2 linked regions of the Flavivirga eckloniae genome follow. The protein of the gene in region 1 interacts with the protein of each later gene in a pairwise test. Links are inferred from orthologs where the notes say so. Each region holds a gene or a part of one and is shown on either strand. Other genes may lie near its edges.

The links.
Region 2: the proteins of topA (region 1) and C1H87_RS03580 interact in binary tests that used the Escherichia coli proteins (3 or more experiments, as listed by UniProt). The link is inferred for Flavivirga eckloniae from one-to-one orthologs.

The regions. Positions count from the first base shown.
Region 1 is NZ_CP025791.1:2,063,182-2,080,065, reverse strand. What follows is about bases 4,932-7,995. They hold topA (type I DNA topoisomerase), read left to right. Parts: upstream 4,932-5,241; coding sequence 5,242-7,749; downstream 7,750-7,995. Other genes in these bases: C1H87_RS08495 (formimidoylglutamase), read left to right, coding at 7,825-7,995; C1H87_RS08505 (hypothetical protein), read left to right, coding at 4,932-5,101. In the rest of the region: tRNA (N6-isopentenyl adenosine(37)-C2)-methylthiotransferase MiaB, read right to left, coding at 1-795; C1H87_RS08525 (lipocalin-like domain-containing protein), read left to right, coding at 993-1,691; C1H87_RS08520 (hypothetical protein), read left to right, coding at 1,713-2,156; C1H87_RS08515 (LVIVD repeat-containing protein), read left to right, coding at 2,172-3,413; C1H87_RS08510 (hypothetical protein), read left to right, coding at 3,536-4,306; more of C1H87_RS08505, read left to right, coding at 4,319-4,931; more of C1H87_RS08495, read left to right, coding at 7,996-8,991; porK (T9SS ring complex lipoprotein PorK/GldK), read left to right, coding at 9,154-10,521; porL (type IX secretion system motor protein PorL/GldL), read left to right, coding at 10,603-11,238; porM (type IX secretion system motor protein PorM/GldM), read left to right, coding at 11,286-12,845; porN (type IX secretion system ring subunit PorN/GldN), read left to right, coding at 13,038-13,928; C1H87_RS08470 (NAD(P)/FAD-dependent oxidoreductase), read left to right, coding at 14,015-15,055; C1H87_RS08465 (hypothetical protein), read right to left, coding at 15,567-16,040; C1H87_RS08460 (DUF983 domain-containing protein), read right to left, coding at 16,089-16,472; C1H87_RS08455 (ABC-F family ATP-binding cassette domain-containing protein), read left to right, coding at 16,638-16,884. UniProt on the Escherichia coli protein: Releases the supercoiling and torsional tension of DNA, which is introduced during the DNA replication and transcription, by transiently cleaving and rejoining one strand of the DNA duplex.
Region 2 is NZ_CP025791.1:849,821-866,374, reverse strand. What follows is about bases 9,300-12,033. They hold C1H87_RS03580 (IMPACT family protein), read right to left. Parts: upstream 11,106-12,033; coding sequence 10,494-11,105; downstream 9,300-10,493. Other genes in these bases: C1H87_RS03575 (HAD family hydrolase), read right to left, coding at 11,622-12,033; C1H87_RS03585 (acyl-CoA thioesterase), read left to right, coding at 10,099-10,497; dnaA (chromosomal replication initiator protein DnaA), read right to left, coding at 9,300-9,910. In the rest of the region: C1H87_RS03635 (glyceraldehyde-3-phosphate dehydrogenase), read right to left, coding at 79-1,527; C1H87_RS03630 (trypsin-like peptidase domain-containing protein), read right to left, coding at 1,668-3,080; dapF (diaminopimelate epimerase), read left to right, coding at 3,238-4,011; C1H87_RS03620 (GNAT family N-acetyltransferase), read left to right, coding at 4,008-4,532; endolytic transglycosylase MltG, read left to right, coding at 4,533-5,576; C1H87_RS03610 (DUF2279 domain-containing protein), read left to right, coding at 5,576-6,487; C1H87_RS03605 (peptidoglycan-binding protein LysM), read left to right, coding at 6,599-7,258; C1H87_RS03600 (SAM-dependent methyltransferase), read right to left, coding at 7,289-8,005; C1H87_RS03595 (low molecular weight protein-tyrosine-phosphatase), read right to left, coding at 8,018-8,470; more of dnaA, read right to left, coding at 8,483-9,299; more of C1H87_RS03575, read right to left, coding at 12,034-12,233; bifunctional diaminohydroxyphosphoribosylaminopyrimidine deaminase/5-amino-6-(5-phosphoribosylamino)uracil reductase RibD, read right to left, coding at 12,226-13,230; C1H87_RS03565 (LEA type 2 family protein), read right to left, coding at 13,235-13,726; C1H87_RS03560 (GNAT family N-acetyltransferase), read left to right, coding at 13,748-14,239; prmC (peptide chain release factor N(5)-glutamine methyltransferase), read left to right, coding at 14,236-15,096; C1H87_RS03550 (beta-mannosidase), read right to left, coding at 15,435-16,554.

The sequences.
Region 1 (16,884 bases):
TGGTTGCGCTTTGGCACAAAGCTCTAATAGTTTAGCAAAGTTTACAGATGTTGCTTTTTGAATGTCGCTTGCATTATCGAAATCTTTTTTCAATCCGCCACCATACCAAAGGTAGCTGTCTACATTTTGACCAAGTAGGGTAATTTCCTTAAATCCTCTGTTCCATAAATCATTGACTTCCTCTATAATACTTTGTGGATCCCTACTGCGCTCACGTCCGCGTGTAAAAGGCACCACACAAAAAGTACACATATTATCACAACCACGAGTAATGGAAACAAATGCCGTAACGCCATTTGTGTTTAAACGTACAGGAGAAATATCGCCGTAGGTTTCTTCTTTTGAAAGAATGACGTTTATAGCATCGCGTCCTTCATCTACTTCAGCCAAAAGATTTGGTAAGTCTTTATAGGCATCTGGTCCAACAACCAAATCAACAATTTTTTCTTCTTCAAGAAACTTGGTTTTTAGTCGTTCTGCCATACATCCTAAAACACCTACTTTCATTTTAGGGTTATGAGACTTTTTAACAGCATTATATTTTTCTAAACGTTTACGTACGGTTTGTTCTGCTTTATCTCGAATAGAGCAGGTATTTACCAAAACCAAATCGGCATCTTCTAAATTCTGAGTGGTATTGAACCCTTGGTCGGCCATTATTGAAGCTACTATTTCGCTATCGCTAAAATTCATGGCGCAGCCATAACTTTCAATAAAAAGTTTACGTTTATTGTTTTCTTTTTGTTCAAGGATGAGCGATTCACCCTGTTTATTTTCATCTATAATTTTCTCCATAGTATATCGAAACTATAACCAGTCAATTTTCGTACCCATCTGCCGAAAGGCAGGTGCAAAGATACAATTTATTTGTGTTTTGTGACAAAGTGACAGGCTGTATTTATGTTCGATTTTGTGGAATAATAAGGCGATTTACGCAACCAAAGCACTCTTTCTGTATCTATTAAAAAAAATAACTATTAAAATCCCCATTTATGAAAAAGATTGTATTTGCTCTTTCCGTTGTATTGTGTTTTATGAATATGCAATGTTCAGATGATGACTCAATTCCTGTTTTAGAGCCTGATAATTTATTAATTGGTAATTGGATAGCCCCATCGTATGATAACGATGAAATAACCTATAAAAGGGCTAATGTATTGCCTGAAGAAGCTTACGGAATGACGTTCAAAAAAAATGGAGTCTTTGTTGAGCGCTCTTCGGGTTGGTGTGGAACGCCTCCGTTGGTGTTTTTCGATTCTGAAGGAGCATGGCAGTTGGATGATAAGCTCATAAAAATAGCTTTGGAATATTACCCTAATAATTATGCATGGCAGATTATTTCACTTACCGAAAATGAGTTAGTTGTTAAAAGAGCGTTGACGGAGCAAGAAGAAGATCATAGAGAATTAATGGATTTATTTGATGAGATTTATAAACTATCAATAAGTGTTTCATGTACAGACGCAAGCGATTGGGCTTTTACTGCTTATGGAGCAAAAGCTTGTGGAGGTCCTCAAGGATATATTGCATATTCTAAGCAAATTGATACGGCTGCTTTTTTACAGAAAGTTGAAAAATACACTAATTTGGAAGATGCATTTAATACAAAATGGAGTATTGTTTCAACATGCGATTTACCAGTGCCACCTAAAGAAGTCGTGTGTGAAAATGGATTTCCTGCACTAAAATAAATCTAATAAATAAATTTAATTATGTTAAAAAAGCCCCTTTTTATTGCCGCCGTATTGTGTTGTTTTTTGAGTTTTCAGTGTAATGAAGATGATGATAATACCCCAGTTAAAGAAATTTGTGATCAAAAAACTATTGTAAATAAAGAAATTTATAATAACTTAGTGTTAGATGCTAGTTTTACTTTTGTTAGTGCAGAAATAACAGATAACTGCTTAACAATTGAAATAAAGGGAGGTGGTTGCGATGGTAATTCTTGGGAATATAAACTAGTGGACTCTGGAGATGTTACTGAGTCTTCGCCAGAACAACGTGATTTAAAATTCCAATTAATAAATGAAGAAGTTTGTTTGGCAATAGTTACTAGGACCGTTTCATTTGATCTAACACCGCTTCAAGTTAGTGGAAGTAATGAAGTTATATTAAACCTTGAAGGTTTAAAAACGCCATTACGTTATAAATATTAAATAAAATCATTTGCTATGAAATTAAAATATCTTTTTTTGTTATTAGTTCTTATCGGTATATGGTCTTGCGATGAAAAAGGTGTTGATTACGAGCTTGTTAAAGTGGCAACTCCAGAACTGATGGCTAAATCCGACTTTAGAAATTCGGTTGCTATTGTTGACCCCGAAAACATTGAGGAGCTAGGTAAGATATATGCTTACAAAAACTACATTTTTGTGAGCGATAGTAAAAAAGGAGTACATATCATAGATAATTCGAATCCTGAATCACCTCAGGCAATTAAGCACATTAAAATTCCCGGTAACGAAGATATTTCGGTTAAGAATGATTTTTTATATGCAGATAGTGCCACAGATTTATTGGTTTTCGATATCTCTGATATGAATTCAATTTCTTTAGTAGAAAGATTAAAAGATGTGTTTAATATTTATGATTACAATATTCCTATTGAAGCTGAAGCAGTTGATTATGGTAAAATAGATTTAGAAGACAACATTATCGTGGGGTGGACAATAACTACCGAAAAGCGTAAGAAAGTAGATAATCGATTTATTGGTATTGCCTTTGAAGATGGAGCAGTGGTTCAATCAATGGCAGAATCGGTTACAGGTCAAGGAGGGTCTTTGGCGAGGTTCCAAATCGTGGGTAATTACTTGTACACCGTTGGAAATTATCAAATGTCTATTTTTAATATACAAAGCTTATCGTCGCCAGTACTTGAAAACACACAGAATGCTGGTTGGAATATAGAAACCATGTTTCAAGCCGACGATTATTTGTATTTAGGAAGTACTAATGGCATGTACATCTATAGTATATCGAACCCGTCTTCGCCAGAGTATGTCTCGGAGTTTACTCATTGGGAAGGCTGTGATCCTGTTGTTGTTGATGGGGATTATGCTTATTTAACATTACGCGGAGGAAACGATTGTGGTCAGTTAGAAAGCGTTTTAGAGGTTATTGATATTAGTAAAAAAGAAACACCAACATTAGCTGGCCGTTATGAGTTAGAAAACCCTTATGGGTTGGGCATTAAGGGAAGCACTTTGTTTGTCTGCGATGGTACTTCCGGTTTAAAACTATTCGATAAGGCAGACCCATTAAAAGTAAAACAAATAAACGCATACCAAGATGCGCAATCTAAAGATGTTATACCATTGGAAAACAACTTGCTTATGATTGGAGGAAATACGCTGTACCAATACGACTATATAGCCGATGGTGTAGAATTAATAAGTTCATATTCATTAAGATAACATTCCAAATTATATATAAAATAAGAAACCTGTATTTATGCAGGTTTTTTTTGTTTATGTTATATTGCAATTGTTTTAACTAAACCGCGTATCTATATTAATAATTTTACCCAAGTTGAAATATGAATACATTAAATACACTACAGCAAAAAATAAGTAATGCCAAAGATTTGGATTTTGGCGATATTATTAGCAATTCTATAGATTTATTTAAAAAAATATGGCTTAAAGGTTTTTTGGTAGTCTTGCTTATTGCCGTTTCAACCTTTGTAATAAGCTTGGGCTTTCAATTGATAGGCTTGGCGCCTGGTACTCTTGATTTTAATAATGGATTTGATATTGAAACGATTACAGGTTTTTATTCTCAAAATGCAATTTATAGTATCCCCCAAACAATCTTAATTGGCACATTAACACTGGCGTTTTTGGCAGCTTTTTATAGAATTTGCAAACAAACGGAAGCTGGAGAAACAGGAAACGACGATTACTTTTATTTTTTTAAAAAGGAATACTTTTCGAAGGTGTTTATGCTAGGCATTATTTATGGTTTAATTGCAACAATAACACAGCTTATGTTTTTAATTCCTTACATATATGTGCTTGTGCCCTTGTCTTATTTTGCCGTTATTTTTGCCTTTAATCCAGATTTTAGTGAAACAGAAATAGTAAAAGCAAGCTTTGCATTAGGAAATAAAAAATGGTTAATCACCTTTGGTTCAATGTTCGTTATGGGTATTCTAGGTATGTTGGGAATGTTGGCTTGCGGAATTGGTGTGCTGTTTACTATATCTATTATATATTTGCCAATGTTCTTGATTTATAAAGATGTTATTGGCTTTAAAGATCACAGTGAGATTGACCAAATAGGGCTTGGCGATGACATCGATTATTAATAATTTTTACAAATGAATACAGTTAACAGATTAGCAGAAAAAATCGAAAAGGCTAAAGCTCTGGATTTCGGAAATATTTTAAACGAATCTATCGAGTTATTTAAAAAGACCTGGCTTCAGGGAGTTTTATTGCAGTTGTTTACGCTAATAATCATGATGCCTTTAATTATTATATTATTTCTGCCTTTAATAGGGCTCATTATTGCGCAACAGGAAAGTGGCTATTCGGGCTCTGAAGCGTTAAGCGGCTTTTTTGCGGGTATGTCCATATTATATATCCTGTTCATATTCGTTGGGATATTTGTTTTGGGAGCTGTTTCTGTAGCTTTAAATGCTGCGTTTTTTAGAATCATATACAAGTTGGATTATAATGAGACCGTAACAACATCAGATTTCTTTTATTTTGTAAAAGGAAAGCATTTAAGCAAGATATTTGTATTGATGCTGGCATCCTTTGGTATTGCTATCTTAGCGATGATGCTATGTTACCTGCCTATATTCTATGTTATGATACCGTTGTCGTACTTTTCAATAGTATATACATTTAATCCGGAACTTAGTGTTGGCGAAATTGTAAAGACGAGTTTTAAAATAGGAAACAAAAAATGGTTGCTTACTTTTGGAACCATGTTCGTGGCGTCTACCTTAGCGCAACTTGTTGGTTTGTTGTTGTGTGGAATAGGATTCCTTGTTACAGCACCATTTGTTTATCATCCTATGTATTTAATATATAAAAATGTGATTGGCTTTAAAGAGACCGATCCTATAGAAGAAATAGGACTTTTACCTGAATAATTTTTTTATTTACAACATAAAAAAAACTGCTTTTTAAGTGTTAAAAGCAGTTTTTTTTGTTTAAATAATCAACAGATAATCCATAAAATGTGTCAGATAAACTTTTTTTCATATACATTTGTAGCTTCAAAATTTGAAGTATGGCGAAGAATTTAGTGATAGTAGAGTCACCAGCAAAGGCAAAAACCATTGAAAAATTTCTAGGAAAAGACTTTAAAGTAGAGTCAAGTTTCGGACATATATCCGATTTACCTTCCAAAGAATTAGGCGTTAATGTAGATGGTGATTTTAAACCGAAATATGAGATATCCAAGGATAAAAAGGCAGTTGTAAAAAAATTAAAGGACTTAGCTAAAAATGCCGATTTGGTTTGGTTAGCAAGTGATGAGGATCGAGAAGGGGAAGCAATTGCTTGGCACTTGGCTGAAGCTTTAAAATTAGATAAGGAAAAAACGAAACGAATTGTTTTTCACGAAATCACAAAGGCAGCTATTCAAAAAGCAATTGAAAACCCCAGAGGTATCGATTACGATTTGGTAGATGCCCAGCAAGCCCGTCGTGTACTGGATAGAATAGTAGGTTATGAACTATCTCCTGTGCTTTGGCGAAAAGTAAAAGGAGGATTATCTGCAGGTAGAGTACAGTCCGTTTCGGTGAGACTCATTGTTGAGAAAGAGAGAGAAATTCAAGGGTTTACACCAGTAGCTTCATATAGGGTTGATGCTGAATTTTCTAACGAAGACGGACAAGCCTTTAAAGCAAAACTTCCAAAGAATTTTTCAACTAAAGAAGAAGCGCAAGAGTTTTTAGAAAAGAACAGTACGGCGAGTTTTAAAGTTTCAGATTTAGAAAAGAAACCCGCAAAAAAATCTCCGGCGGCACCGTTTACCACATCAACGTTACAACAAGAAGCATCACGTAAATTATATTTTTCGGTAAGTAAAACCATGACGATGGCACAGCGCCTATACGAAGCGGGTTTAATTACTTATATGAGAACAGATAGTGTAAACCTATCGGATGAAGCCAGACAAGGCGCCCAAGCAGAAATTGAAAGTGCTTATGGGGCAAAGTATAGTAAACCGAGAAATTATAAAGGTAAAGCAAAAGGTGCTCAAGAAGCGCATGAGGCTATACGACCTACAAATTTTGCAACACATTCAGTAAATATCGATAGGGATCAAGCACGTTTATACGATTTAATTTGGAAACGAGCTATAGCATCGCAAATGAGCGAGGCAGAATTAGAGCGTACCAATGTAAAAGTTAGTGCTTCTACACATAATGAACTTTTCTCGGCCAATGGAGAGGTCATTACTTTTGATGGCTTTTTGAAAGTATATTTAGAAGGAACAGATGATGAAGATGTTGAGCAAGAAGGTATGTTACCAGCAATGAAAACTAACGAGACACTTCTTAATAGTTATATTTCAGCAACTGAACGTTATACACGTCCGCCTGCAAGATTTACCGAAGCCTCACTCGTTAAGAAGTTAGAAGAGTTGGGTATTGGACGTCCGTCAACATACGCGCCAACAATTTCAACCATACAAAATAGAAATTATATAGAAAAAGGTGTAGTTGAAGGTGTAGAAAGAAGCTATACACAACTACGACTTCAGAATGGTTCGGTAAGCGATAAACGATTAACCGAAAAAATAGGTTCAGATAAAGGAAAGTTAGTGCCAACAGATATAGGTATGATTGTAACCGACTTTTTGGTAAATCATTTTGAAACCATTTTGGATTACAATTTTACAGCTAAGGTTGAGGAGAACTTCGATGAGATAGCCGAAGGGAATGAGGATTGGACTATAATGATGAAGTCATTTTATAAAAACTTCCATCCGAAAGTAGAAGATGTAAAAGAAAATGCAGAAAGAGAATCTGGAGAGCGTATTTTAGGAACAGATCCTAAAACCGGAAAGCAGGTAAGTGTGCGTTTAGGTCGATTTGGACCTATGGTGCAAATTGGTACTGTAGACGATGAAGAAAAACCACAGTTTGCCAGTCTTAGTCCAGACCAACAATTAAATACCATTACTTACGAGGAAGCTATGGATTTATTCCAGCTTCCAAAAAGTTTAGGAACTTACGAAGGAGAAGACATTGTAGTAAATAATGGACGTTTTGGACCTTATGTTAAATTTGGAGACTCATTTGTTTCGTTGCCTAAAGGTGTAGATCCTTTGAGTGTCGAACTTGATGACGCTATTGTTTTAATTAAAGAAAAGCAAAAAGCAGACGCTCCTATATATGTGTATAAAGATTTACCAGTACAAAAAGGTAAAGGACGTTTTGGGCCATTTATTAAATGGAACAATATGTTTATTAATGTAAATAAGAAATACGATTGGGATAACTTATCTGAAGAGGATATTGTTGAATTAATTGAAACAAAAATTCAAAAAGAAATAGATAAGGTTGTTCATAATTGGGAAGAAGAAGGAGTACGTGTTGAAAAAGCACGTTGGGGTAGACATAATGTTATACAAGGAAAGGTAAAAGTAGAACTGGCTAAAACGGTTGACGTTTCCGAAATGACTTTGGATGAGGCTAAGGCAATTATAGAAGCTAACGCACCAAAGAAAAAAGCGGCTAAGAAAAAAGCACCAGCGAAAAAGAAAGCACCAGCTAAAAAGAAATAAGTTTTTTTAGTGCTTTTTATTTTATAAAAAAGCCTTAATAAGGTGAGTTATATCTAATAACTAAAAAGGTATCAAATGAATTTTAATTTTTTGTCTCCTGTTTCAGATTTAATTTTGGCTCATAACGAGCTGCTTTCATCGCAAGCCTTAGGAAGGAGAGTTAAGATTCACTCAGCACATGCCGGTATTCCCGACTTGGATGATGTAGACATTGCTATTTTAGGAGTTTTAGAAAATAGGAATGATATTAATTACATAGGAGAAGAGTTTCAACTAAATGAAATTCGAAAATCCCTATACAGTCTTTTTCCCGGAGGTTGGAATACTAATATTGTAGATTTAGGAGATATTAACAGAGGGGAAAGTGTTGAGGATACTTACTTTGCATTAAAGACTGCTATTAGTATTTTAGTAAAAAAGAATATTATCCCTATTATCTTAGGTGGTACTCAAGACCTAACCTATGCGAACTATAGAGCCTACGATAATTTAATACCTATGGTAAATGTCGTAAATGTAGATAGTAAGTTTGATTTAGGCGACTCCACAAAACCTATAAAGAATAATAGCTTTGTTGGTAAGGTTATTTTAGATGAGCCCTATAACCTTTTTAATTATGCTACCATTGGATACCAGACGTACTTCAATTCGCAAGAAGAGATAGACTTAATGGATAAGCTTTATTTCGAATCCTACAGACTAGGACAAGTTTCTAAAGATATTACCATAGTAGAACCGGTATTAAGAGATGCCAATATAGTTAGTGTAGATTTAACATCAATAAAAGGATCTGAGGTCGGCGTAAATCAAAAGTATTCGCCCAACGGTTTAGATGGTAAAGAGATTTGTGCGATCTCACGTTATGCAGGAATTAGCAATAAGGTAACTTCTTTTGGTATATATGAATATAAACCTTCCCACGACGACGAAATGACATCGATGTTGGTGGCCCAAATAATTTGGTATTTCATCGAAGGTGTAAATTATCGAGTAAGTGACGATGACTTTTCCGACGACCGAAACTATCAAAAGTTTATAACCCTTGTAGACTCGCAGGAGCTGGTTTTTTACAAGAGTAATAAGACAGGTAGATGGTGGATAGAAATTCCTTTTTTATCCGAAGTAAATAATAAATTAAAAAGACATGCGTTATTACCTTGCATGCATCAGGATTACCTTGATGCCTGCAATGGCAAGTTACCAGATCGTTGGTACAAGGCATTTCAAAAGAATAGCGTTTAACAGCGATTTAGGTCGAAATGTTTATTTCATCGGTAAAATGCTATTTTTTCACGATGAAATGTATTTTTTTTACAGAAAAAGTTGTTTTTTAAAAAATATATAAATATGTTTACGCTCTCAAAAATAAAGCTTAAACTAATTAACCTCGAGTTTTCTATGGATATGAAAAAGTTTGTATTATTAATCACAGTAGTAACATTACTAGCTAGTTGTGGCTCTCAAGATAGGGGCGAACTAGTAGGTATAAAAGGGAAAAAATGGCACCCGGAAAAACCTTACGGAATGCAACTTATTCCTGGAGGAGCGTTTATTATGGGTAAAGCAGATGATGATCTTGCTGGTGTACACGACGCACCTGCAAAAACAGTTACTGTAAGAGCCTTTTATATGGACGAGACAGAAATAACAAATAGCGAGTATCGTCAATTTGTTAATTGGGTAAGAGACTCAATAGTTAGAATGAAACTTGCCGTATTGGCAGACGAAGTTGGAAAAGTACCAGAAGATGGTGGTATAGGCGAGTATGCATTTAAGGATGCAGATACAGCTAATATGTCTGTTTACGAAAAGTATATGTTCGAAAACTATACAGGTTTAGGGCCTACAGGATATGAAGGAAGAAGAATTAATCATGATGTTGATTTAATCTTTGATACGGCAGATTATCCAGATGAATATTATACAGAAGTAATGGATACCATGTACCTTCCTATGGAAGAATCGTACAATGGACAGCGTACTTGGGATGTAAAGAAATTCAAGTTCCAGTACAGTTATATGGATATCCGAGAAGCTGCAAGAAATAGAGGTATTAAACGTAAAGATGCCATTATAAAAGAAGAAATTGAAGTATATCCAGATACCACTGTATGGATTAGAGATTTCGCTTATTCTTACAACGAACCAATGCATAACGATTATTTTTGGCATGATGCATACAGCGACTATCCTGTAGTTGGTGTAACATGGCAACAAGCTAAAGCATTTTGTGAATGGAGAACTATTAATAAGAACTCTTACCAAAAATCTAAAAAAGGATCTGCAATGGTAAACAGATTCAGATTACCATCTGAAGCAGAGTGGGAGTACGCAGCAAGAGGTGGTCTGCAAGCAGCTACTTACCCATGGGGAGGACCTTATACTAAGAGTGATAGAGGTTGCTTTATGGCTAACTTCAAACCAGTAAGAGGAGATTATGCAGCAGATCAGGCCTTATATACAGTAGAAGCGAAGTCTTACGAGCCTAACGATTATAATTTATATAATATGGCAGGTAACGTATCAGAATGGGTAAACGCATCATACGACGCTTCATCATATGCATATACATCTACAATAAACCCTAGTGTAAACGATAGTAAAAACACTCGTAAAATTGTAAGAGGTGGATCATGGAAAGATGTAGCATACTTTTTACAAGTAAGCTCTAGAGATTATGAGTATGCAGATTCAGCAAGAAGTTATATTGGATTTAGAACAGTACAAGATTACATGGGGACACAAGTAACTAAGAATTCTAATAAAAAATAAGAGAATCAAATCAATTAACAATAATAAATACTATTAATTAACCTACTTAAGTAACTTACTTAAAATTAAAAACCGAAAATTATGGCAAAGTCAAAAGCAAGTAAAAAATTCATGAATATGGCTTATGGATTAGGAGCAGCAATTGTAATCGTTGGAGCACTATTCAAAATTATTCACTTCGAAATAGGACCATTAACAGGAAACGTTATGTTAACCATTGGTCTAGTAACAGAGGCAATTATATTTGCGTTATCAGCATTCGAACCAGTTGATGAAGAATTAGATTGGTCTTTAGTATATCCGGAATTAGCAGGGGGACAAACAGAAGCAAAACAAAAAGAAGACCCACAAGGCATATTAGCCAGTAAATTAGATAACTTGTTAAAAGACGCTAGAATTGATGGCGAATTAATGGCAAGTTTAGGAGAAAGTATCAGAAATTTCGAAGGCGCTGCAAAAAGCATGACGTCTACAGTAGATTCTGTTGAAGCAGCTCAAAAATATGGAGAAGAGTTATCATTAGCAGCAGCTCAAATGGAATCATTAAACAGTTTATATAAAGTACAATTAGAAAGTGCAAATAAACAAGCATCTGTTAGCGAAGAATCTATAGAAAACGCTGCTAAATTAAAAGAGCAAATGCAGTCGTTAGCATCTAATTTATCTTCATTAAATGGTGTTTACGGTGGTATGCTGTCTGCAATGAATAAGAGCTAATTAGGGAATTAACCCAATTTATTAATTAACCAAAACCTAAATTAGACATGGCAGGAGGAAATTTATCACCAAGACAGAAAATGATTAATCTGATGTATTTGATATTTATTGCGATGCTCGCTTTAAATATGTCGAAAGAAGTACTTTCTGCATTCGGATTAATGAACGAAAGACTAGTAGAGTCTAACAAATCAGCAAAAGAGCGTAATCACAGTTTTGTAGATAATTTAAAGCTTAAAGCTGAAGAGCAACCAGAAAAATACGAGCCTTTAAAAGCTAAAGGAGAAGCACTAGATAAGTTGGCGACAGATTTTGATACGTATCTTGAAGATTTAAAATCTAAAATGACGGCAACTGTTGATGATGCTACAGATTATGAGATTATGGATAAAGGTGACTACCTTGACGAAAATTTCTTTAAAGGAGATAAACTTAAACCAGCAGGCGAAGAGTTTTTAAACCAAATCAAGACTTTTAGAGAAGGCGTTGTTGAGTTGCTTAAAGATGAAAAAGGCATGGAAGATATCGTTAAAGATGTTAAGGATAAATTTAATACAGATCCTATTCCTAGAGCAGCTGGAAAACAAGACTGGTTAGATTATCATTATAAAGGATTCCCTTTAGTGGCTTCTTTAACAAAGATGACGCAGCTTCAAGCTGATATTAAAACTACAGAATCTGAAGTTTTATCTACGATGATGCAAGGTACACAAGCAGTACAGTTATCTATGACAAACTATACTACCTTATTAGAAACATCTAAATCTGCTTATTTTAACGGTGAGCAATTTGATGGACAAATTGTGTTAGGTCGTAAAGATTCTTCTACGAAACCAAATAAAGTAGAATTAACTTTAGACGGAAGACCACTTACTGAAAAGCAATATGCTATCGAAGATGGTAAAGTAAAGCTTAAAATAGGTACTGGTGGTGTAGGAGAGCACAGAATTAAAGGAGATTTAATCTTCTTAGAGGACGGTGTTGAGACTAAGGTGCCAGTAGATCAGTCATTTGCTACAGTTTCTAAACCAAATGCAGCTACAATTTCTGCAGATAAAATGAATGTAGTTTACCGTGGTGTTAAAAACCCAATGACTATTTCATTTGCAGGAGTACCAGATAATAAAGTAAACGCAAGTGCTCAAGGTCTTTCAAGATCTAGAGGTAGTAAATACATTATGGATGCTACCAGAATTAAAGGTAGAGAAGTAACAATTAATGTTACAGGTACATTACCTGATGGACAAAAAGTTAGTGATAGAGCTAAATTCAGAATTAAGGATTTACCAAAACCAACAGGAACGATAAGAGGAGAAGACGGAACTGTAAAAATGCAGAAGAATTCTTTAGGAATATCTACTATTGGTGCTAAGTTTGATGATTTCGATTTTGAATTACCATTACGAGTTACTAGTTTTATGTTTAAAGTACCAGGGCAGCCAACAATTACTGTTAATGGTAACAAGTTAGATGGTAGAGCAAAAGCTGCATTACGTAAAGCTAAGCGTGGATCTGGAGTTCAAATATTTAATATCAAAGCTAAGGCCAAAGGTGTTAGTGTGATACTTAAAAAAGTTTCTCCGGTATTTGTTGAACTTACTAACTAAGAAGTACTATTAGAGTTAACCTTTTGGTTGAACTAATAAGTTAAATATTTAAATAAGAAGAAATATCCATAACAAAAGTTGGATAATGAACTCTAAAGTTTGTTATGGATATTATATATGTGCTGAGCGCTGTCGAAGCATATACCAAGCGTAGTTGAGTACGACGCATTGAGAAATAATAAATATAAACACATGAAATTAAAAAGTTTTTTATTAACCGTTACTACTGTTTTTACAGTGTCGGGCATATTCGCCCAAGCAAATATCTTAAACGCTAAGAGTCCCGAAGAAATTGGTGTAAGAACGGAAGCTCAAAAGGTTGTCGATAATGACAAACCTTTACCATATGGTTATGTTGATGACAGAGATATTTTGTTTTCTAAAATGACATGGGAAAAGATTATTCTTGATGAGCGTTCAAATTTTCCATTATATTACCCTACAGATACCAATAACATTGGTAGTAATAGAAGGTCGTTATATCATGTGCTTATGACGAATATAAAAAATGGAAAAATAAAGAACATATATGATGATTCTTATTTTACAGCAAAGCGAACTTTAAAAGACATAGAAGGCGCTTTAGCTAAAATTGATACTACCGAATTAGGTATTGAACAATTAAATGCAGGAGAAGCATTATCTCCGGAGTATATTAACAGAAGAGATATTACTGCTGCAGATATAAAAGAATATCATATTAGAGGACTTTGGTATTTTGACAAACGTCAAGCAGAAATGAAGTACAGATTACTTGGTATCGCACCAGTAGCCCCAGATGTGAATTTTATTGATGACCCAGAGCCGGACTTAGTACCTTTATTTTGGGTATTTTTCCCAGATGCTAGAGAAATATTACATGAAGCAAAATCATTTAATAATAAAAATAGTTCGATACCATTTTCGTTCGATCATATTTTAAATGCCAGACGTTTTCACGGATATATTTATAAAGAAGAAAACGTACAGGAAGATCGACAAATTAATGAATATGTGTCAGGAAACGCTTTAATGCAACTGTTAGAATCTGAAAGGATTAAAAATAGAATTAGAGATTTTGAACTAGATATGTGGACTTATTAAACAGATTCACATTATCAATTAAAAGATACGAAGCGCTCACTATTAAGTGAGCGTTTTTTGTTATTAATAAGTATCTTCGCAACATTATGAAAGTAGATTATATCGTTGTGGGAATCGGGTTGGCAGGTATTAGTTTTTGTGAACAATTAAAAGCCCATAACAAAACATTTGTGGTGTTTGATGATGCATCTCAACAATCTTCTACTGTGGCAGGAGGTTTATACAATCCGGTAGTGTTAAAACGTTTTACTTCCGTATGGAAAAGTAAGGAGCAATTAGAAATAGCACTGCCGCTCTATGCGCATTTAGAGCAAAAGCTACATGTTAAATTAGATTATAAGATTCCAGTTTATCGAAGATTTGCATCTTTAGAAGAGCAGAATGATTGGTTTACTGCTTCAGATAAACCCATACTTTCAGAATACCTTTCAGATAAAATAATTAAGAACCAAAATGACGCAGTAGAAGCTAATTTCGGATTTGGTGAAGTTCTCAATACAGGTAGGATAGATGTAAAAACCATGATTGAAGCTTATAAAGCAGATCTGTTAAAAGATAAACTGTTGTTTAAAGAGGCATTTAACTATAATGCCATTGAGATCGAAGAGAGTATATTGCAATATCAAAATATAACAGCTAACCATGTTGTATTTTCAGAAGGGTATGGTATTAAAAAAAATCCTTATTTCAATCATTTGCCATTAGTTCCAGCAAAAGGAGAGCTGATTGTTATACATGCACCAGATTTAAAAATAAACTATGTTTTAAAAGCTGGAGCCTTTTTAATTCCATTAGGGGACGATTTGTATATTGTTGGAGCCACTTACGAATGGAGAGACTTAAGTAATGAAACTACTCAGGCAGCACAAGAAGAGCTCTTAAATAAGCTTAAAAGCCTTGTTAACTGTCCTTTTAAAGTTGTAAATCAAGTAGCCGGAGTTCGTCCTACAGTTAAAGACAGACGCCCGTTGGTTGGACAACACCAAACGTATAAAAATCTTTATGTACTTAACGGCTTAGGAACGAGAGGTGTTATGATAGGGCCTTATGTAGCCAAGCAGCTCTATAACTTAATAGAAAACAAAACTCCATTAGAAGAGGAAATTGATATTCGTAGGTTTGACTGATATTTTAACCTGAGTTCGACATAAAAATGATTGTATTTTAACGTTAATCTTGCTTAAGAATTCAAGGTGTTCCTCCCTATTAAAAAGGGAGGTGGATCCCGATGAGATCGGGATTCGGAGGGTTATATATGTTTGTTATTTTTAATAAAACTCCTCTTTCTTCCAATTTTTATCAAAATCGAAATTCATTTCTCGGCTTTAATTTAAAGAGGAGAGCACTGTGACAGTAAAAAAATAGTTCTGAAACAAGTCTGGGACACACACCGACATAAATTCTCTTATCCAAGATTCATGTTATTTTATTGAAAATAAACAATTTATGATTTATCTCAGGAGCACAGTCGAAACCTATTTAAACTTTCAGGTTTTTATGACCTTTCGTTAAGCTTCGCTAGGTATCTTCAATATAAAATACATTTTATATTTCGATAATGCTCAAGGAGACAAACACTTTATATTATTGGCTTTCACACCTAAAACAGGCTTGTTCTTATGTCGAACTCAGGTTATTTTAAGTTTTGCTTTTCTTCTTTAATATTTTTTTGATAGTCTTTGAAGGTTTTATGTTGTTGTTTGGGTTTGAGCAATAATCTACAAGCAGTTTTTTAGCATTTTCATGAATATCATCATCATTTAATTTGCTGTTGGTATTATCCAATACGGTTTTAGTCATAGCAGCTAAATATAAACCCAATAGGTCTGAATTTCCTTTTGTTAAATCCATTGCTTTTTTACCTATATTAAAAGTGTAATCAGGAGTACCCTCCATCCATTTCATAATGAATTGCATAGAATTCAACCTATTTAATTCGTCTTTATTAGTTGGATTGCTTAATAAGTAATTGGTGCATTCGAGGACCTGTGATTCAGACTTTTTAAAAATTTTATCGCCACTAAATTCATAGTCCTTAAGTTTTGAATAATCTTGGCTATAACTATTTAAGTTTAGACAAGCTAGGGTGATTAGAAGTAAGATGTTTTTCATAGGAGTGTAAGTATTTAAAAAAGTTGTAAACACTTATAATGTAAGGGATTATTTTTTAGCAAGCGACTTATCGTAACTCATAAAAAAGTTAATCCAAATATTTCTTGAAAGTCTTAAAATAATGGGCATACATACAATTAAAGTTGCAATAATTGATATAAATACAATATGTATACTAGCGCTAAATACGAAAAACGATATTACAAAAGCAGCTGTGGAAAAAGCAATCCCAACAGCATAGCTAACATACATAGACCCATAAAAGAAAGAAGGCTCTATCTTATATTTGGTTTTACAGTTGCTACAGTGTTCATGCATGTTTAAAGCCTGAGAGAGTATATAAGGATTTTTATTTTTAAACATAGATTCCTCGTGACACTTAGGGCAAGTGCCAGTTAAAATGCTATATAGTTTTGTTCCTTTTTTAAACATATAAATTAATGTATTTTTGCAAGCGCGATGAAAAAAGATGTCGCGTTTTTTAACCTAGTTATTCATAAAATATTCTTTCTCAAATCTTACTCAAGATGAGGTAAGAAATCAAGAGCAAAGTTAGGTCTTTAATAATAAAAGTGAAGTAATATAAGTTACATTTCTATGATGAACATTCATAATTTATCGATTTCATTTCAGGGAGAATACCTGTTTGAAGATATAACATTTAAACTAGGTAATGGAGATAGGATTGGTCTTATTGGTAAAAATGGAGCAGGTAAATCTACAATGCTTAAAATTTTATCAAAAGAGATGGAACCCGATACGGGGCAAATAGCAGCCGATAAAGAACTGAAAATTGGGTTTTTAAAACAAGACATAGACTTTGTTTTGGGTAGAACAGTGCTAG
Region 2 (16,554 bases), 1.2 Mb from region 1 along the record:
TATAAATAGATAAAAAGCCTCATTTTTATGAGGCTTTTTTTATATACGATTGAAATTTCAATTTAGATGTTAAAAATACTAATAATATGTATAACGTCTTACTTTTGCAATGTATTTTGCAAGTCTTATTACTTGATGGCTGTAGCCATATTCGTTATCGTACCAAATGTACAAGATAATATTTTTACCATCTTTACGTACAATAGTGGCTTTACTATCGTAAATAGAAGGCGCTGAACTACCAACAATATCGCTGGATACTAACTCGTCGCTTAGCTCGAATTTAATCTGTTCAACTAAGTCTCCTTCTAAAGCATATTTCTTTAAAATGGTATTAACACTATTTATGGATGTTTTGGTTTTTAGTTCTAAATTTAAAATAGCCAAAGAACCATTAGGTACAGGAACTCTAATAGCACTTGATGTGAGTTTACCTTCTAAACTAGGTAAGGCTTTAGCAACGGCGCTACCGGCTCCGGTTTCTGTAATGACCATGTTTAAGCCCGCAGCACGACCACGTCTGTATTTTTTGTGGAAATTGTCTACTAAATTCTGATCGTTTGTATAGGCATGTATGGTTTCTAAATGACCGGATTTTACACCAAACGAATCTTCAACAGCTTTTAACACTGGTGTAATAGCATTAGTAGTACAAGATGCTGCCGAGAAAATATCAACTTTATCCGGATTATGTTCAGAATGGTTTACACCATATACTATATTAGGAACTTCTTTTCCTGGAGCAGTTAACAATACTTTATCTATGCCTTTAGATTTTAAATGCTTTCCTAAAGCTTTTTTGTCTCTAAAAGCTCCAGTATTATCAATTACCAGGGCATTTTTTATGTTATACTTGGTATAATCAATCTCTTCAGGACTATCAGCAGAAATAATATTTACAGTAGTTCCATTTATAATTAAGGCACTGTTCTTTGCATCAATAGAAACTGTTCCTGAGAAATCGCCATGAACCGAATCATTACGCAATAAAGAAGCGCGTTTTTCCAGTATTTTTTCATCAATAGCACCACGTGTTACGATGGCTCTTAAACGTAGTTGACTTCCTTTACCAGTTCGTGTCATGAGTTCTCGAGCAACTAAGCGCCCTATTCTACCAAAACCATACAGAACAACATCCTTAGGTAGGATATCACCATTCTTTCTGGCATCTTTTAATTTTCTTGCAACAAACGCGGTAGCGTTATTGTGTTTGTTTTCTTCTAAGTGGAATTCGTAAGTAAGTTTTCCGATATCCAGTTTTGCAGGGGGGATATCTAGCGTTTTAATAGCTTGAGCAATTTCTACAGAGTCGAAAATAGAGATGGGCTTTTGTACAAATTTACAAGCATATTCATGAAGGTTTAAAATCTGACTCACATTTCTATCGATGAGTTGATTTCTAAAAATGACTAACTCGATGGATTTGTCGTACCAAAGATCACTTATAATTTTAATAAATTCTACGGTAGCTCTTCGACGGTCTGCTTGAAAAGCTAACTCATTTTCATAAGCTTTGTTAAAAGACATTGTAAATAGTTTAGTTTAAGTTTAGTTTTGGCAAAAGTATCATATTTCAAACGTTTTCGTAGCGTATTTTAACAAAAAAATAACCCCACCAAAAATTTAAATTTTTGATGGGGTTTAATACTGGTTTTTGCAAGAGATGTTTATCTAAAAATAACCTCTTTTCTTTCTTTATGTGTATTGATGTATTCCAGTTTTTTAATGTATTCCTGAATATTATCTCCGTACTTTGCTTTAATCTTGGCTATATCTTCGATACTCTCAATTTTAATATCGTTTATTCCTGTGATAATATAACCTTTTGAAATGCCTAGGTTGGAATACAACCATTTGTTTTCGGTGTTTTTTACCATAACACCATAATCAATGCCATATTCTTCTTTAAAGGAATCTGATAAGTCCTGTAATTCCATTTTTATGAAGTTCACAGAAAAAGCATCAGTTTTTGAAAGTTTTACATTAAAGGTTCTAATTTCATCATCTCTAAGTACTTCAACTTGTACTTCATCGTTTGGACGTTTGGATTTAATATAACCTCTTAAGTCTTCAAATTTTGATATTTCTACATTATCCAACCTTCTAATAATGTCACCTTTTTCCAAGCCTCCTTCTTCTGCACCAGAATTCTTTATCACTTCACTCACATAAACACCTTTTGTATAGTTTACGCCAACTTCTTTGGCTATTTCACTGTTAAAAGTGCCTCCTTTTATACCCAACATACCATTCTGCACATTACCATATTCCATAATATCTTCAATAACCTTACGGGCAATATTACTTGGTACTGCAAACGAATATCCAATGTAAGATCCTGTTTGAGAAGAAATAGCTGTGTTAATGCCAATGAGCTCGCCATTTGTGTTTACAAGGGCTCCACCCGAATTTCCTGGGTTTACAGCTGCATCGGTTTGAATAAATGATTGTAAGCTTTTACCCTCTAAATCTCTGGCTTTAGCACTAATAATACCAGCGGTAACGGTAGAGGTTAAGTTAAAAGGATTGCCAACGGCGAGTACCCATTCGCCAATCTTAGCATCATCGGAGTTTCCGAATGTTACAAAAGGTAAATCTTCTTCTGCATCAATTTTTAAAAGCGCTATGTCTGTTTTCGGGTCTGCACCTATTAAATTGGCTTTATAAGTTGAATTTTTATTTAATGTTACCGATAACTCGTGCGCATTTTTTATTACATGATTGTTGGTTATAATGTATCCATCAGCATTTATTATAACACCAGAACCAGTTCCTAATTGCGCGCGTTGTGGACGTCTTCCCAAAAAGAAGTCTTCAAAAGTTAATTGGCCCGAGCTAAGTGTCACATTTTTTACGTGTACCACTGCATTTACGGTATTTTCGGCAGCCACGGTAAAATCGGGCGCCTCATTCAAGTTGTATAACTTGCTTGCAGTATTGGCTGTTGGTAGAAAAGCAGGAGTCGTTTCTGCAGGTGCAACAACAACTTTATTTTCTTTTTCTAAAAAGAGTTTATAAGCACCAAGGGTTAAAGCACCCCCTAATGCCGAAACTAGTACTAATGATAAAATCTTCTTCATAAATTTCTGTTTAATCTATTATATATCAAATTTGTTAACGATTAAAATTAAATATTTATTGAATCACCAACCTTATTTTAACGATTTTTAACGCCTATTTTAACGCCTGTTTAACAATCGAAAATACGCCATATTATTTATATCTTTGTGCTTTATTATGCAACAGACTTTTTATAAATATCAGGGTACAGGAAACGATTTTGTGATGATTGATAATCGTCAACAAGTTTTCGACAAAAATAATACCAAACTAGTGGCGTCATTGTGCGACAGACGTTTTGGCATAGGGGCAGACGGGCTTATTCTATTGGAAAACCATAATGATTTAGATTTTAAAATGGTTTATTATAATGCTGATGGAAATGAAAGCTCTATGTGTGGCAATGGCGGACGTTGCCTGGTAGCATTCGCTAAACAATTAGGGGTTATTGACAAAAAGGCCGTTTTTGAGGCTATAGATGGCCTGCATCATGCAACTATTGAAGGAAATATTGTTAAACTACAAATGGTAGATGTTGATACTGTTGAAAAGCACGAAAACCATGTTTTTTTAGATACTGGGTCGCCACATCATGTACAGTTTGAAGACAAGATAGAAGCATTTGATATAAAAACCGAAGGAGCTAAAATAAGGTATGGTTCACCATATAATGAAGCAGGTAGTAATGTGAATTTTGTTAAAAAGATAAACGACCAGACTTTTGCAGTTAGAACCTACGAGCGGGGAGTAGAAGATGAAACGTTATCTTGTGGTACAGGTGCTACTGCTGTGGCTTTGGCAATGCATGCTATAAATGAAGTGGGAGATAATCTTATAACACTACAAGTACCAGGAGGAGAATTACAGGTATCTTTTGATGTTGAGGATGGTTTATATAAAAATGTATGGTTAATTGGGCCTGCTAAATTTGTTTTTGAAGGCACGATATGATTACTTTAAAAGGCGAAAATATATACTTACGAGCATTAGAGCCTGAGGATCTGGAGTTTATTCACACGATTGAAAACGATGAAATGGTATGGGAAATTAGTAATACTATGACACCATATTCAAAATACTTGATAAAACAGTATTTAGAACAAGCTCATAAAGATATTTTTGAAGTTAAACAATTACGATTGGTTATTTCGAGTTATAAAGAAGAACCTTTGGGAATGATCGATTTATTCGATTTCGATTTTAAGAATGGCAGAGCAGGTGTTGGTATTTTGGTAAAAGAGACTAATAACAGAGGAAAAGGGTACGGTAAAGAAGCGCTTAAGCTCTTAACGGAGTATAGTTTCGTGCATTTGGGATTACACCAATTGTATTGTAATATTTCTGAAGAAAACGATGCCAGTATTAAGCTTTTTACAAATCAAGGTTTTAAAAGGATTGGACTTAAAAAAGATTGGATCCGAGTTAACGGTTCTTATAAAAATGAATATTTATTTCAGCTTATAAATAATTAAATGTATATAAAAAAGATACTTATAGCTATTGTGGCTATTGGATTAGTAGTTGCTGCTTTTTTTGCAAATTTTGTGTATAAAGCCATGCTTAAGCCAAACACAGCGTTTAACAACGAAACGGCTTATGTTTTTATACCTACTAAGGCAGCATACGAGGATGTAAGAAGTCAGTTAGAACCATTATTAGATGATATTGATTCTTTTGATGATTTAGCCGAACAAAAAAAGTATACTACAAATATTAAAGCAGGCAAGTTTCCTATAAAGAAAGGAATGAGCAATAATGACATTATTAACTCTATTCGTAGCAAGAATATACCGATTAAAGTCTCTTTTAATAATCAGGAGACTCTTGAAAAGCTTGCAGGTCGTATTGCCGGGCAGATTGAAGCAGATAGTATATCCTTGCTTAAGACCATGAAAGATTCTACCTTTTTAACTACGAATGGTTTTAAGGAAGCAACCGTTTTAGGGATGTATTTGCCTAATAGTTATGAGCTTTTTTGGAATACTTCGGCAGAAACGTTTAGGAGCCGAATGCTTAAGGAGTATAATAGGTTTTGGAACGATTCGCGAAAAAGTAAGGCAAAGGCAATAGATTTATCTCAAGATGAGGTTATAGCATTAGCTTCTATTGTTCATGAAGAATCCAAGCAGGCAGCAGAACAACCTAGAATAGCCGGTGTTTACTTAAATAGGTTGAAAATAGGTATGCCATTACAGGCAGATCCTACGCTTAAGTTTGCAGCTTATAAATTGCCAGAATATAAAAACACCATAATTAAACGTGTACTGAATGTTCATATGGAGATTGACTCTCCATACAATACCTATATGTATTCTGGATTACCACCTGGTTTAATTGCTATGCCGGATATATCTGCAATTGATGCCGTTTTGAATTACGAAAAGCACAAATACTTATATTTTGCTGCAGATGCTAAGCGTTTAGGGTTCCATAAGTTTGCCAAAACTTTGGCGCAACATAATGCAAACGCTAGAGCGTATCACCGCTATTTATCATCTCAAGGCATAACTAGGTAGTGGGACATTCTTTTGTAAAATATATTCTCTTTTTTACCTTATTATCATCACTTTCTTATTCGCAATCGGGGTTTGAAGCATTTTTAACGCCCAGTGATACACTTAATAAGCCCAGAAGAAATGCCGTTTTTATAACAGAAGCTTCTTTAGCTGGTTTAACTTTAGTTGGGTTAAATCAACTTTGGTATGCTGATTTCGATAGATCGAAGTTCCATACTGTTAATGATAATAACGATTGGCTTCAAATGGATAAAGCGGGTCATGTGTTTACATCATACCAAATGGGAAAGTTCGGTGCGCAATTATTAAATTGGAGTGGCGTAGATAAAAATGGTCAATTGCTCTATGGAGGAACTTTAGGTTTTGGATTTTTAACCGCTGTAGAAGTATTGGACGGTTATTCAAAAGAATGGGGATTTTCATGGGGAGATATTGCAGCCAATGCAGCAGGAACAGGTCTCTATATTGGGCAAGAATTATTGTGGAATGAGCAGAGAATTGCTTTAAAGTACTCTTTTCATCAAACAAAATATGCCAATCTTAGTCCAGATAAGCTTGGGGAAAACTTTTTGGAGCAAGTTTTAAAGGATTACAACGGACAGACCTATTGGTTAAGTATTAATTTACACTCTTTTTTTAAAGAAAGTAATATTCCTAAATGGTTAAATGTTGCTATTGGTTATGGAGCCGATGGTATGCTTGATGGCGGTAAAGTTATTGACAATCAAGTGTTAACAAATAATCAGAGGGTGCGACAATACTATTTAAGTTTTGATGTAAATTTGAATGCTATTAGGACAAAGTCAAGGTTTTTGAGATCTGTTTTTAGCGTTTTTGATATGGTAAAAATACCATTCCCTACATTAGAAATCAATAAAAATAAGTGTGCATTTCATCTATTCTACAACTAAAAAATGCATATAATCGATTAATTTTGAAATAATTAAAAAAAAGCCTAATTTTGCACGCTGAAATTTGAAGGGGTGTTTTGCTTATAAAACATGCTGAAAAAATTTAAAATTATGGTTAAGAATATTGCAAGTTTTGTTACTCTCACGCTTACAATATGTGTTATAATGTATGTGTCGTTTTCATCCAATGAAGCGGTAGATTTTAGTAAATATTCTACTAAGGGTATGGATTTAAACTACACTGTAAGTAATGATGAAGGTGGAAATGCCGATTTGCTGGCTTCTAATGAGTCCGAAATGTTATTCTCTCCTTACTTAGGTAAGTCGTTTGTTGGATTTAAAGAAGCGTTAGCTTTTAAGGAATCTGGAGGTAATTACTTTTCAGTAAATACATTTGGTTATTTAGGTAAATACCAATTTGGGAAAGAAACCTTAAGAATGATCGGAATTAGAAATGCTACTAAATTTTTAAAGGATCCAAGGCTTCAAGAGCGTGCTTTTGTGGCGAACGCAGAGCGTAATAAATGGATCTTAAGACGGGATATCAAGAATTTTGTTGGAAAACGAATTAATGGTATCATTATTACAGAGTCTGGTATTTTAGCTGCAGCTCACTTAGCAGGTCCAGGTAATGTAAAGAAATACTTAAGAAGTTACGGTTTAGATAATTTTGCAGATGGTTATGGAACTACTGTGCATCATTATATGAAACGTTTTTCGGGATACGATACTTCTTATGTAAAACCAAATAAAGAAGCAAAGGCTATTTAATCGTAACTGGTATTTTACAGTAACGAAAATCTAGCGCTTATGAATAATAAATATTGTAGGTCTCTTATGTAGGTCTACAATATTTTTTTTCCATGCACTTGCAACTTGCGTTTTTATAAATTCTGTGCTTAGCGTAATATCACATGCTACAGATATCTCGGTATTTTTCTCCAAGGTTTGGCACAGATCTTCCAGCATTTTATTGTTTCTATATGGTGTTTCAATAAACAATTGAGACTGATTGCGTTCGAAAGACAGACGCTCCAATCGCTTTATCTCACTTTTTCGTTCTCCTTTATCTATGGGTAAATAGCCATTAAACGCAAAGCTTTGCCCATTCATACCAGAGCTCATTATGGCCATTAAAATGGATGAAGGTCCTACTAAAGGCACTACTTTAATATTTTTTTGATGGGCTAATTTTACAATATCAGCTCCAGGGTCTGCAACACCAGGGCATCCGGCTTCAGACAAAAGCCCGACATCAGTACCATTTAAGCAAGGGGTTAAAAACTCTGGTAATTCACTTGCATCGGTAAACTTGTTTAAATGAAACATGTTTAAGGATGGTTGCGATTTGTTTGGAGTGATCTTTTTTATAAACCGTCTGGCGGTTTTTTCGTTTTCTACAATAAAAGTGTCCGTTTTTTCAATAACCTGTTTAACCGTAATAGGTAAAACTTCGAGCGGATCGTTATCTCCTAATGTTGTTGGGATTAAGTATAACTTTCCTTTAGCTGTATTCATAGCCTGATTTCTTTAAGATAAGGTTTTTGCAATCTGGTCGCAAGCCTCGTCTAGCATTTTATAAACATTTTCGAATCCATCATCGCCACCATAATATGGATCTGGAACATCGTAATTTTGATTTGGATAAATTTCGTTTAAAATAAATTTCACTTTGGCAGCATCTTCATCATTTCTTGCTAATGAAATCACATTGTTAAAGTTGGATTCGTCCATAACATAAATTAAATCGAACGAATCAAAATCTGAAGTTTTGAATTGACGTCCTCTTAAATTAGAAATATTCAATCCATATTTTCTGGCTACAGCTACAGATCGGCTGTCGGGCGAGCTTCCTATGTGGTAACTTGCAGTGCCGGCAGAATCTATTTCAAAAGAATCGTCTGAGAGTTTAGATCTTAAAATACCTTCGGCCAAGGGAGAACGACAAATGTTTCCCAGACATACCATCAGAATTTTAGTCATTTTTAAAGTGTTTTAAACGGAAAGTTTTTTAGTGATGTCCTCAACATATTTTCTAAACTGCTTATCTGTTGAAGATAAATTGTCTACTGTCTTACAAGCATGCAAAACAGTGGCGTGATCTCGTTTTCCTATTTGCGAACCAATACTTGCCAATGAAGCTTTGGTGAATTTTTTTGCAAAAAACATAGCCAGTTGACGTGCCTGAACAATATGACGCTTTCTTGTTTTAGATTGCAACGTATCGATATCCATTTGGAAGTAATCTGATACTACTTTTTGTATGTAATCTATCGAAACTTCACGTTTCGTATTCTTAACAAACTTCTCAACTATAATTCTCGCTAAGTCGATAGTGATTTCTTTTTTGTTGAAAGATGACTGAGCAATTAATGAAATGATAGCACCTTCTAATTCTCTAACATTAGTTTTAATGTTTTTCGCTACGTATTCAACAATCTCCTCTGGCATTTCAACACCATCGCGATACAACTTATTTTTAAGTATAGATACTCTGGTTTCGAAATCTGGTGTTTGTAATTCGGCAGAAAGTCCCCATTTAAAACGAGATAATAAGCGTTGTTCAATATCCTGCATATCAACAGGAGCCTTGTCACTAGTTAAAATAACTTGTTTGCCATTTTGATGCAGGTGGTTAAAGATGTGGAAGAAAACATCCTGAGTTCCTGTTTTTCCAGAGAAAAATTGAACATCATCAATAATTAATACATCTATTATTTGATAGAAATGAATAAAATCATTTCTATTATTTTTCTTAACAGCATCTATATATTGTTGCGTGAACTTTTCAGCAGAAATATATAAAACGGTTTTTTCTGGATATTTATCTTTTATATCAACACCAATAGCATGTGCTAGATGTGTTTTACCCAGACCAACACCTCCAAAAACCAAAAGCGGATTAAAGGATGTTCCACCAGGTTTAGCAGAAACAGCTAATCCGGCGCTACGCGCTAAACGATTTGAGTCGCCTTCCAAAAAGTTTTCGAAACTATAATTAGGATTTAGTTGAGATTCAATCTTAACATTTCTAATACCTGGAATAACAAATGGATTTCTTAATTCAGGGCTTTTATTGTTTAAAGGAATATCAACATCTTGAGATTTTACCGAGGTTCTGTTTGAACTTGGAATTTTTTCGGTAAAAGGCTGCTTGTTACCATACGTGTTTTCCATTTTAATAATGTAAACAAGTTTGGCTTTTTCACCTAATTCTTTTGTGAGAGATACTTTTAGGATTTTTACATAGTGTTCTTCAAGCCATTCGTAAAAGAATTTACTAGGAACTTGAACACTCAATGCGTTATCTGTAAGTTTAACTGCTTTTATAGGCTCAAACCAGGTTTTATATGCTTGCGGCTGAATGTTATCTTTTATGAATTCTAGACAATTATCCCATACCGATTGCGCAGTTATACTCATTAGTTTAGTTTAGTTGTTTTTTGTTAGTTTTAATAAAAGAGAAATTGTGTTTTCCCCGTCCCAATTTACTTACGGCAAATATGTGAACAAAATTCTTAAAAAAAAAATGATTCTCTATTGAATTTCTAGAATTTTTTCCCCATGTTTAAGCTCTCGCCGAAGCTACGAAAAAATATTTAATAATCCCTATGAAAATCGACGAAATACAAATAAGAGTGAGATACGGTGAAACTGACCAAATGGGAGTGGTGTATCATGGTAATTACGCATTATACCTTGAAATGGGAAGGATAGAATGGTTACGTAAACTAGGAATTTCTTATAAGCAAATGGAGGAAAACGGTATTATGTTACCTGTTGTTTCCTTAAATATAAATTATAAAAAACCAACTGGTTATGATGATGTAATTAATGTAAAAACTCAACTGAAAAAAAGTCCTACTGCTAAGATAGAATTTGAGTACGAAATCACTAACAGTCGGGGAGAAATTCTTACAAAAGCCAGTACCACTTTAGTGTTTATAGATATGAAAACAAACCGACCCATACGGGCACCCCAATATTTTTTAGATGCCTTAGAAAATTAAATTTTTTTAATGTCGATTTCGAATAAACGATCAAAAGTTTCGAAAACTAATGCAGCCTCGTTTTTTCTTACAGAAATGGTGATTTTACAATCCATTTCCAATATTTGATTGGTAATATTTAGGTTTTTCTCTTTAATAATACGCATGACCTTGTTCATGTTTATATAATCGCACGAAATAAGGTAATCTATATTTATAGTTTTTTCTAAAATATTGGCTTGCTCTAAAGCCATTTGTGCAGCAGTTTTGTAGGCGTTTATTAAACCTCCTACACCTAATTTTACGCCGCCAAAGTAGCGGACTACAACAATTAAAACATTGGTGACATTAAAAGATTGTATTTGCCCGTAAATTGGCATACCTGCAGAATTACTGGGCTCGCCGTCGTCATTAGCGCGATAAGATATGGTTTCTGTACCTAGCTGGTAGGCGTAGCACCAGTGCCTTGCAGAATGGTGTTTCTTTTTTAATGATTCTATGTGAATTTTTACATCATCTTCGTTTAAAACCGGAAATGCGTAACCATAAAACTTACTATTTCTGTCCTTAAAGAGTATTTCTTCAGAAGCTTTTAGGATGGTTTTATAAGTATCTTTTGTAGAATTCATTTAGACAAAAATAGTAAAGTATTGCTTTTTACAATTATATATCGAAGAAGGTTTTAAACATATAGATAAGTATGATGTTTTCTGTAATTGCAAAGCCTGTCTGTTGGTAGCTATGGTGTACCCACATCTTTTTCATCAAGCCACGAATTACACAGATTTACACGAATAAAACCTCAATATAGTGGATAGCCCTATATACTCTTCACAATCACGAATCAGACTTTCAGTCTGTTTTTACAATCCAAACCCGATTTAATTCTATTATATTCCTGCACTTTAATTTATCAATAAGTAAACATATATTACTTATTTGTAAATAATCTATGTTTAGAACCATCTGTGATAATTCGTGAAATTACTGTCTATCTTTTTAGAATTATTATTTAAGCAACCATATTTGTGGGTAGATCGTAGCTGTTGGTAGGAAGGGAGCATAACCTGTTTAATATTGGTTTTAATTGAAAAGATTATACGTTATTTTGTTTCTAGCAATTATGAAATGCTTTTTAGGTTGTATTAAAACAAGTCTTTTTTTACGGTAAATAAGTTTGTGATGTCGTCCGTTTTAGGGATGATATTCCAAGCATTAATACCTAGTTCTTTTGCGGTGTTAGTATTGTCTGTATTATCGTCAATAAAGAGGCATTCGTTTGCATTTAGTTTATTTTCGTTCAACACAAATTCATAAATATCACGATTTGGTTTTCGTAAATGAATTTCATGAGATAAATAGAATACATCAAAGCAATTTTTAAAAGCTTCATAAAAAGGGACATGTTTTTTTATCCAATCAATATGAAGTTCATTTGTATTGCTTAGCAATATAAGCTTGTATTTTGAATCTGATTTAAGCTGTTTTAAAAAATCTAAACGATTCTCAGGAAAATCTTTTAGCATAAAATTCCAAATGTCTATTATTTCATCATTTGAGAGTTTTGGAAAGTTTTCGGTATAAAACTCAAGAAATTCATTAGTTGAAATGAGTCCTTGTTCATAAAAATCATTAAAAGCAATCATTTCCTCTGGAAACGATTCAATTTTAAAAGCTTTAAGCGCATTTTGTATATGGCCTTCGATGTCTAAATTGATGAATACATTTCCGAAATCGAAAATAATAGTTTTAATCATTTTTATAAAATTTGAGGGTGTCTGTCATGATTTTTTCTTCAGAAACTAATTTGCCTACAAATTTAGGGGCGTTTACGCCTTCATTAAATTTAGCCTGACCGATAAAGATTCTTGCTTCGTCCCAAAGATTTTCATCTATAAATGTTTGTATCGTTTTTTGTCCGCCTTCAATAATTATAGAGTTAATGTCTTCCTTATAAAGAGCATCACATATTTGCTGAGCCACAGGTTTGTGGTAATCGATCGTGTTTTCGCTTATAGTAATTGTTTTGGCTTCCTCGTTGAAAACAGAATATGTTACTGGGAGTTTTAGGTCTTTGTCCAAAACAATTCGAATGGGATGGTTGCCTTTCCAGTCTCTTACAGTTAAACTAGGGTTGTCTTGTAAAACGGTATTGGTTCCTACTAAAATGGCTTGTTCTTCCGAGCGCCATTTATGGACTAATTGCCTTGATGTTGTAGAGGAAATCCAAACTGGTTTTTGTTCATCCTTACTTTTTGGAGCTATAAAGCCATCGCTAGTTTCTGCCCATTTTAAAATAATATAAGGCCGTTTTTTATTATGGAATGTGAAAAATCGTTTATGGTGCGCTTTGCATTCAGTTTCTAAAACGCCAACAGTAACATTGCAACCGGCTTCCTGGAGCTTTTTTATGCCTTTACCGGCTACCATGGCGTTGTCGTCTATACAGCCAATAACAACGTTGGGTATTTTGTGCTTGATGATAAGGTCGCTGCAGGGCGGTGTTTTTCCGTAATGTGAGCAGGGTTCCAGAGTAACATAAATAGTAGCTTCTTTTAGTAAAGCTTTGTTTGTAACGGCATTTATAGCGTTAACTTCTGCATGATTGCCACCATAAGGACTGGTGTAGCCTTCGCTTATAATTTTGTCTTTATATACAATAACACTGCCAACCATAGGATTTGGTCTTGTGGTTCCCAAACCGTTTTTTGCAATTTCGATACAACGTTTTATGTATGTTTCGTGTTTAGTCAACGTGTTATAATTTAATTTTCACGGTTTCGATCTTGTCAATATTATAAGTATATGAAAAGCCTAAAGCCTTATATATAATGTCGCCTTTATATTGCACTTTTATTTTTTGGTTGAGTAGACTCCCAAGTAATCCGCCGAGATTTTTGTTGCTAAAAATTCTATCAGTAGGGATACTTGCCTTAAGCGGAATTGAAAATTCTTTTTTTGCGGGTACTTTAAAGCTTTTGGTCGATACTGTTGCCATTTCGTTATCGTTAACCAATACTTTTATTTCGTCTGTTTTTAATTCGCCGCCAATATCATTTGGATTTTTAAAGAAAGCTTCGGCGGTAAATGTGATGTGTTTTGATGTGGATTCTAGAATCTTAACGTTTTCAATATGCGAAAACTCTGGTTTTTCACTAACTTTGCAGCCCGTGAACGCTAGCAATATTGTTGATAAAATAATAATATTCCTTATTCTGATTTTTTTAGATTTAAGTATCTTCACTAACATAAAAAAACATGCCTTTTTAAAGTGAGTAAAGATACTATAGTTATACGAGAAATTCAGCCTGAAGATAATGAACAATTAGAGCAGGTTATAAGAAATTGTTTTTATGAGTTTAAAATACCTTTGGAGGGTACGGCGTATTCTGATGAGGAGACCCCTAGAATGTTTGAGTCTTATCAAAATAGTAAAGATGTTTATTATGTTGTTGACAGCAATGGAACGATTTTAGGCGGTGGAGGTGTTAAGCCTTTAAAAGATTTTGAAGCCGATGTCTGTGAAATTCAAAAAATGTATTTTTCTCCAGAGGTAAGAGGTAAGGGTTATGGTAAATTATTATTCGAAAAGTGTTTACAATCTGCTAAAACGTTAGGTTATAAACAGTGTTATTTAGAATCTGCCCCGCAACTTAAAGCGGCTATTCATATTTATGAAAGCTATGGGTTTAAGCATATAGAAGGTGCTTTGGGAAATACCGGACATTATTCGTGTGGTGTTTGGATGATTAAAGATTTATGATTTTAAAAGAAATTCAGGGGGTATTCCATAAGGAATTGGATCTTATTTATGGGAAAGAGGAGACAGATAGCTTCTTTTTTCTGTTAATAGAGGCGTATTATGGCTTAACCAGAATGCAATTGGCTTTGCAGCCTGGTTATAAAGCTGGCAAAACGGATACTATTTTAGAAGCTTTGGAATTGTTGAAAGAAGAACAGCCCATTCAATATATTTTAGGGAGTACTGATTTTTATGGTTTGTCCTTTAAGGTTAATAATCATGTATTGATTCCCAGACCGGAAACGGAAGAGCTTGTAGATTGGATTGTTTCCAGGCAAAAAAAAGAAAAACAACAACAGCTAAATATATTGGATATTGGTACGGGAAGCGGGTGCATCGCTATTTCCTTGGCTAAGAGCTTGCCAAATGCAAAGGTATATGCTTTAGATGTTAGCAAAGAAGCACTTAAAGTGGCAAAAACAAATGCAGAATTGAATGATGTTGAGGTTGCTTTTGTTGAATCGGATATTCTAGATAAAGAGCTTGTTGATGCAGGTTTTAAGAACTTGAAATTTGATGTTATTGTATCTAACCCACCTTATATTAGAGAGCGAGAAAAGAAAATGATGAGGCCTAATGTTGTAAACAACGAACCGCATTTGGCATTGTTTGTAAAGGACGAAAACCCTCTGAAGTTTTATGAGGCTATTACGTATTTTGCGTTGGATAATTTAAAGGAAAACGGATTGTTGTTTTTTGAAATCAACGAGTATTTAGGCCGCAATATGATTCGGTTGCTTAAGGACAATGGCTTTAACAATATACAATTAAAGCAAGATATTTTTAAGAAAGATAGAATGATAAAGGCTTTTGTTTGATTAGTGAAACTCTATTTTGAAAACTTGCAGAGCAAAGCATTCTAAGCCACGAATGCACAAATAATATCAAATTGAGCGTCTTCTGTTTTTTTTGTTTACTATACTCGTAATACAAACGAATCTTTTAGTTTGATAAGTCATAGTGCTTGCTTGCAAGAACTCATGAAAAGTAGACACTAATTTCACTAATTTCACGAATTTACACGAATTATACTTTCAGCCTGTACTTAAATTCAGGTCGATTTAATTCTATCATATCTTCGTAAACAACAATCATTCGTGTAAATTCGTGAAATTAGTGTCCAACTTTTTAAATTTCCTGTTAAGCTTATTCTTTTTTATTCAATAAAATGATTTAATGTTTTTATATCAAGGTCATCAATTGATTGCGATTCTGTTTTAAATGTCACCACTTTAGTTTCATGAGGTAGAAGATCAAAAAAGTTATCATTAAAAAACCCTTTTTCGTTAGTAAATAAGAATACATCTTTTTGTAAAACTTTAGAAGATAATTCTATACTGAAACCAGATTCGGTTTTGATTACCTTTTTGTCAATATCACCTTGTAATAGCCTTAAATCCTTAGGTTTCGTTAAATAGTATATGGAAGACGATTCGTTAAAATTGGCAACTAGAGCGGTTTTAGTAATATCTATATCTTTTAACGGAAGATTATAGAATTTTTCACTAGTGTTGGCTTTGGCTGTAATAGTTAAGCTATCAGACCAGACGGTGTTGCCACTAAAATCTATTAGTTTTAGGTCTAATTTGCCTTGAATCTCTTTAAGCTTGTCGTTTATTACAAAAGTTTTAATGGTATCATTTTTTAGTCTTGAAGAAATTAAAACATCTTCGAAAGACTTTTTGGTTCTGTAGTGTAATGCTTTCCAGTTTCCGAAGTTGTCTAAGCTTGACCAGGAAGCAACCGGCCAGCAATCGTTTAGTTGCCAGTACAAGGTTCCCATATTATAAGGCATGGCTCTTCGCTGGGCTTCAAATCCTTTGGTCATTCCGTAAGCTTGCAGCACTTGACTCATGTAAACATAATCCTCGTCGTTTGTAGGTATGGGGAAATCTCGTTCCATGTATTCTTTAATCAGCTTAAAGCCTCTAGGGTGTTTTTGGTGTGTGGCAAAAGCATCAGAACTTATATCTATACTGTCTTTTTGTGTAGCATATTTAATGGCTTCATAGCTAGGAAATGATTGAAAACCAAATTCGCTCATAAATCGAGGCACATTATCTTCGAGATGCTCGAAAGGGTAAGCATTATGCCAAATCCACCAATCGTGGGCATCACCTTCTTTTAAGAATTTAGGATGGCTCCGTCCGTGAAGTGGAGAGCTTGCCCAATATGGCGTTTTATCTGAAAACTGATTGACTGCACTTGGTAGTATATCATCAAAAACTTTTAGGTAATTACTCCAAATTTCTTCTTTTTCAGACTCGGACCTGTCT